Regions from separate parts of the Paenibacillus sp. JGP012 genome, predicted to be linked through region 2. Evidence: predicted binding sites of a transcription regulator. Region 2 holds the regulator's gene; the other holds the start of a gene.

Region 1 (3,428 bases), on a different contig from region 2:
ATAATGAGGACCAGATACATAAGATAGGATAATCAATTATCAACCAGCGGGGGACCTTTATATGGCAGCAGGCAGAAATGGAAAATCAAATAAAGGTTCCAGAAAAACCAATGCTGCGAACACCCTTTTGGGTGGGAATCTTAGCGGAAAAAAACTTGAACTGATTGTTGCCGCATTGTTAGTTAGTGGAAAGTTGAGAGTAGATGCCGTTACGTTGTTTCGCGAAGCTACATTAGTTGTGGAGTTAGTGGGGCAGTACAAGACACTTCAAAAGGTCACGCCAACCAATTCAGATAAACTGGTGCAGTTCCTTGATGAAACAGGCCGTGATATGACGCTGAACGATGTCATTCAGGCGTTTCAGCAGCGTATAAATTCCTAAATGTCAAGAACGAAAGAGGTGCATATGATGTCTGAATTCGATGGTGTCGGTTTCGCCGAGACGTTAATTGTACTTATTCTTGTTGTATTACTTGTGTTCGGTTCCACAGACATCGATACACTCAGCGGTACACCTACAAAAGTCTGAACCCCGTTCCTTTTCTGGCACGATGCCCAGACAACAATGTTCAGTCTGGATACCGCATTACGCTTCACATTTATATGAGAAGAACTTAAATTTGAAGAACGCCAGTCCATTCATCGGGCTGGCGTTTGGCTTCATTGTTGTGATTATCTACAAAAATAAAGGGGAAAATGCAAACCAGGCTAAAATGAACGTCAGCACGACGCAAACATTCTCAACAACGGCTCCGTGTTTGGTCCCCGTACTCATCAGGTTTGCTCTGATACGCAGCTTTAACGGCGGCAATGGGCGAATCCCCCGGTTGGTCAGCGAATCAGCAAGCAGATGAATCGCATAAGCCGTTCCTCCAGCCACCCATATTTCTGGGCCTTGCTGCTGGGTCGTACTGTACAGCAAACCGGTCCAAACGGCGGTTCCATACAAGGTATGTGTAAGCCCCCTGTGTGTCAGCGTAGTACATAACATCAGCAGACTGCCTGCAATCAGATTCCACGGGGCAAAAGCATGTCCGTAAAAAACCAGCCCCAGTCCAATGGCAAACATCAGCACTTTACGCAGTGATCGTGACGGCAAAAAGGATACAAGCCCGATCAGTACAGCAAGCAGCAGATTCCAAGGCTTGCTCGGAATGTAGAAATACACAAAAACAGCCGCAGGCAAAAGAATCGTCTGCAGCAGCCGAATCAGGCTGCTCGGCAGCGCTTTGGATACCAGCAGTGAATTAGGCTCGTCGATATCGGGCAGCAGTGAGCCGATCAGTGCAACCGTTACCGCCGGAGCCGTGACCGGCATGCCCAGCAGCTGCAGCACTGAAAGGGATACGCCTGTGCCGATAATGAGGTGGGATCTTCCCATCATGGTGCAATAACGTCCTTTCATAGAAATAGGGAACTTATTCATATTTGATCCCGTACCGATCATACAACGAAAGTATAACGAGAACAATAGTTCGTATTTCTTATTTCTGAAATTTTTTTAGTTTCCGTGAGCGTCATCACACTTCTTTGGATATGAATGATCTATCTTTATTAGTGAAATAAATCACATTAATTACTGGGCAGACCTTTTATAATTCAAATATAAGCCATTAAAAATGCAGGTAAATGAACAGGATTTACCCAAGGAGGCCATTTACATGAACGGAAACAAGGAGAAGCTCGTCGTCATTGGTAACGGTATGGCTGGAATCAGCACCGTTGAACAAATTTTGAAGCTGTCTACACGTTTTGATATTACTGTAATCGGTACAGAGCCCTATCCGAACTACAATCGCATTATGCTCTCATACGTGCTGGAAGGCAGCAAAACGCTGGACGACATCGTGCTGAATGACCTTCACTGGTATGAAGATTACGGAATCACCCTCCATACTGGCACTACAGTTTCCCGAATCGATGCCGAAACTCATGAAGTCATTACAGAAGCTGGAACTCGCGTCCCTTACGACAAAATTATCATTGCAACCGGCTCCAGTTCCTTCATTCTGCCTGTGCCGGGTCATGACAAGCAAGGTGTTGTCGGGTTCCGCGATATTGCGGACTGCAACGTTATGCTGGAAGCAGCCAAACAGTACAAGCGGGCTGCGGTCATCGGCGGTGGACTTCTGGGACTTGAAGCAGCCAAAGGGCTGGTTCAGCTTGGCATGGATGTAACCGTGGTTCATCTGATGGAGGATCTGATGGAGCGCCAGCTGGATTCACAGGCATCGGCCATGCTCAAAGCCGAGCTGGAGCGTCAAGGCATTCGTTTCAAAATGGGAGCACAGACAGCCGAATTGCTCGGCGGTGACCGGGTAGAAGGACTTCGTTTTGCCGACGAATCGGTGCTGAATGTTGATTTTGTAGTTATGGCGGTAGGCATCAAGCCTAATGTCGAGGTCGCTCGTGCAAGCGGCATTGAAGTGAATCGCGGAATTGTTGTTAATGATTACTTGCAAACCTCTATGGAGAATGTGTACTCTGTCGGGGAGTGCACAGAACACCGGGGTGTATGTTACGGCTTGGTGGCCCCCCTGTTTGAGCAAGGCATGATTCTGGCGAAGCATATCTGCGGTGTTGAAACAGCCCCTTATGAAGGCTCGGTTGTATCGACCAAGCTCAAAATTTCGGGTGTAGACGTGTTCTCTACTGGCGAATTCATTGACAGCCCGGAGCATACGGTGATCTCACAGAAAGATGACTGGAAACGAACCTACAAAAAAATTCTGCTGCGTGACAACAAAATGGTCGGTGCCGTACTCTTTGGTGACATCACCGATTCGGCCGAGCTGCAGAAGCTGATCAAAAACCATACGGAAATGACCGAGGAATTATACAGCTCCCTCATGGGTACAGGCTGCGGAGGTCACAAAAAAACAGCCTCTGTTGAAACGATGCCGGAGGACGAAATTGTCTGTGGATGCAACGGGGTAACCAAAGGAGCCATCGTGGATGTAATCACCAATCAGGGGCTCACAACGGTCGATGAAATTAAGGCTTGCACTGGTGCAACCCGCTCTTGCGGTGGATGTAAGCCGGTCGTGGAACAGATTTTGCAATATGTGCTCGGAGATGGCTTCACAGCCGGAGCCAAACAGGGTATCTGCAGCTGCACCTCCCTCGGACGGGATGAGATTGTAGCCGAAATCCGGGAAAAGGGCTTGCAAACGAGTAAAGAGGTTATGAATGTACTGGGCTGGAGTCAGCCTGAGGGATGTTCGAAATGCCGTCCGGCTATCAACTATTATCTGGGCATGATTTATCCGGATACACATGAAGACGAGAAAGAATCCCGTTTCGTGAACGAACGGATGAACGCCAACATTCAAAAAGATGGAACCTACACGGTTGTGCCTCGGATGTACGGCGGAGTAACTACTCCGGAAGACCTCAAACGGATTGCTGACGTTTCAGTCAAATACGAT
Region 2 (3,428 bases):
CGGTCAGTTCCGCAGCAAGTCCCTTCAGTTATACGCTGTTCCGGTGGATGTAAGTGCACAGCTGAAAGAGATGTTTTTTGACAAAAAGAAAAGCGTTGTGCTTACATCAGCGACGTTGTCTGTCGACAAGTCCTTCCAGTTTATGATCGAGCAGCTGGGCTTGCAGGAGGCTGCGGACAATAATCGGCTGCTGACCTCCATGCTTCCTTCTCCGTTTAATTATCGTGAGCAGGCTTTGCTGGTGATCCCGCGTGATTTCCCGAGTCTGAAGGGCAGTGTCGGAGATGCACACTTTGTACAGATGCTGGTGCAATCGCTGGCTGAAGCGGCGATTGCAACTCGTGGACGGATGCTGGTGCTGTTCACCTCTTACAAAATGCTTCGCCAGGTATATGATCCGCTCAAGGAGGCCTTGTCGGGAAATGACATTTCTCTGCTGGGCCAAGGGGTGGACAGTGGCAATCGTTCCAAGCTGACCCGAAGATTCCAGGATGCCAAAGCGGCGGTACTGCTGGGTACGAGCAGCTTCTGGGAAGGGGTAGATATTCCAGGCGAAGCTCTCACCTGTCTGGCGATTGTACGACTGCCGTTTCAGCCTCCGAACCACCCGCTACTCGAAGCGAAGAGTGAACTGCTGGTGGAGCAGAAAAAAAATCCATTTATGAAGCTGTCTGTTCCACAGGCGGTCATCCGGTTCAAGCAGGGATTTGGGCGACTGGTTCGTACCGGCAAGGATCGGGGTATTGTCATCGTGTATGATACCCGTGTGATCGAGGCCTACTACGGCAAGTATTTCCTGTACTCACTGCCTGGACCGAAGATGGAACATATGCTTACAGAACAGATGGTACCGCGTATTTCCGAGTGGCTGGATCAACCTGCCGAGTAGCAAAAATATTCATTTTTTGTAAGCTATGGCATTGCATTGTGCTTTAACATGGCGTTACACTCGAAAGAGACTTTACAGGCAGAACATCATGGACTTATAAATTTAACTTGCAGGGCATTCTGTATATATATAAATAATGCAGCTATGCATAGGTAGATATACAGAATGCCCATCTTTTCAATATGTATTTTGATATCGCAGCATTATTTATAATTTTATCGTGGCAATGGTAAGGGGGAGCAATAAATGAAATCGGATAAAATTTCAGAAGCAGTAGTAAGACGTCTGCCTGTGTATTTGCGTTATTTGAATGAACTCGTGCAGCGTGAGGTGACAACGGTTTCCTCGCAGGAGCTTGGACAGCGCCTTGACTTGAATCCGGCCCAGATTCGCAAAGATCTGGCTTATTTTGGTGACTTTGGCCGTAAAGGCATTGGATATGATGTTTCTTACTTGATTGAGAAGATTCGTCACATTCTGAAAATAGACCAACAGATCAATGTGGCTCTGGTTGGAGCCGGTAATCTTGGACATGCGTTGTCGAATTATAATGCGTACCTCAAGGACAATATGAAGATTGTAGCTATCTTTGACGCATATGGTCCGAAAATCGGCAGCAAGATCAACAGTCTGACGGTCAAACCGATGGAAGAGCTGACCGAGGCGGTACAAAAAGATAACATCCGCATCGGCATCATCACGGTTCCTGATACAGAAGCTCAGAACGTCGCTGACCAGCTGATTGAGTCGGGGATTGAAGCCATTCTCAACTTTGCACCAACCATTCTGAAAACACCTCCGCATGTACGTATCCATCATGCTGATTTTACAACAGATTTGCTGAGCCTGGCTTATTACTTGGAGAACGGGAAGGACGAGGAGCAAGATGACAACAACGAATAAATGGGTAATTCACAACGGGAAATTTGCTGTAAACGAAGGTTCCAACTGGACAGTAGTGCAAGGATATATGGTTGTTGAGGATGACAAGATTGTGCATATTGGTGAGACGCTGCCGGAAGGAAACGAGCATCTGACTAAAGTGGATGGAAAAGGGCTCCTCTTCCTGCCGGGTCTGATCAATACGCATGGTCATGCAGCGATGTCACTGCTTCGCGGCCATGGCGATGATCTGGCATTGCAAGTGTGGCTGCAGGAAAAAATGTGGCCAATGGAAGCCAAAATGACTTCCGAGGACGTGTATTGGGGAGCATCGCTTTCCGTGCTTGAGATGTTGAAAGGCGGCACAACAGCATTTCTGGATATGTACGATCATATGGATCAGGTCGCAAAAGTGGTGGAACAGTCCGGGGCAAGAGCTGCGCTTGCGCGTGGTGTAATCGGACTTTGTTCGGAAGAAGAGCAGATGCGCAAGCTGGAAGAGTCTGCAGCATTTGCACGTGAGTGGAATGGACAGGCGGGTGGACGCATCACAACCGTAATTTCTCCGCACGCACCCTATACTTGTCCTCCAGACTACATAGAGAAGCTGGTACAGGTTGCACATGATCTGGACCTGCCGCTGCATACACACATGTCAGAAACCTTACGTGAAGTTGAGCAAAACGTAACAGATTATGGTCTGCGTCCAGTGGCACATCTGGAGAAACACGGCTTTTTCTCCCGCCCTTCTCTGGTAGCTCATGCGGTGCATCTGAACGATGAAGAGATCGAAATTTTGGCGCGTCATGATGTTGCCGTATCTCACAATCCGGGGAGTAATCTGAAGCTGGCCTCCGGGGTAGCGCGTGTTCCAGCGCTGCTAAAAGCCGGAGTGACGGTATCACTGGGGACAGATGGCCCTGCGAGTAATAACAATCTGGATATGTTTGAGGAAATGCGGCTTGCAGCCCTTATCCATAAAGGTGTATCCGGCGATCCGACAGCTGTACCTGCTGGTGAGGCGTTGCTGCTTGGAACAGGTTACGGTGCGAAGTCTATCTTCCTGAAGGATACAGGGATGCTGCAAGCGGGAATGAAGGCTGATTTTATTGCATTAGATATTGAACAGGCTCATTTCTATCCGCATACCGATCTGATTTCACATACGATATATTCTGCTTCTGCGAAGGACGTGCAGCACGTCTGGGTTGACGGGAAGCAGGTAGTGAAGCATGGTGAATGTTTGACACTTGATGAAGAGCGTATTTTGCGAGAAGCTCAGCAGGCATTTGACCAGCTGCTTGCTCGTTAAGGAATAGACAGGCTGCCGTGTGCAGTTTTTCAAGGAAAGGAAGTTCAGCTCTTGAAGAAAAAAAAGAAGTGGATCTGGATATCGCTGCTCATCCTCGTTCTGGTTTTGTTTGGACTTCAGCAATATTATGTCTACGTTACACAGGATCAGCGCCAGGAGGAAGCACTGGCGATTCAGGCGGCGAAGGACCAGCTCGGCATCACATCACCGGATGAGCTCCGCAAATACGTCTGGGGCGAAAAAGAAGGCGATGACAATATCTATTGGACGATGACGGCCAAAAATAAAGATAATCAGGATATCCTGGTATGGGTGAAGTTTGATATGAATAATCAGCCTGTGCAA

Evidence for each region. Region 2 encodes Rex, which represses fermentation and respiration genes when NADH is low (regulators of the CRP and FNR family bind a similar motif). Its sites were predicted from a motif close to TTGTGAAATATTTCACAA; they were not measured.
Region 1: nirB (nitrite reductase large subunit NirB) is a predicted target of Rex. The motif match lies at 1,556-1,573, and genes of this name have one in related genera.

Annotation. Positions count from the first base shown of each region.
Region 1 is NZ_JACHKG010000004.1:200,462-203,889, reverse strand. It holds gene HNR77_RS07420 (hypothetical protein) at 62-382, shown strand; gene HNR77_RS07415 (metal-dependent hydrolase) at 677-1,384, opposite strand; gene nirB (nitrite reductase large subunit NirB) at 1,662-3,428, shown strand, end outside.
Region 2 is NZ_JACHKG010000015.1:66,252-69,679, forward strand. It holds gene dinG (ATP-dependent DNA helicase DinG) at 1-889, shown strand, start outside; gene HNR77_RS18195 (redox-sensing transcriptional repressor Rex) at 1,136-1,792, shown strand; gene HNR77_RS18200 (amidohydrolase) at 1,776-3,083, shown strand; gene HNR77_RS18205 (DUF5590 domain-containing protein) at 3,135-3,428, shown strand, end outside.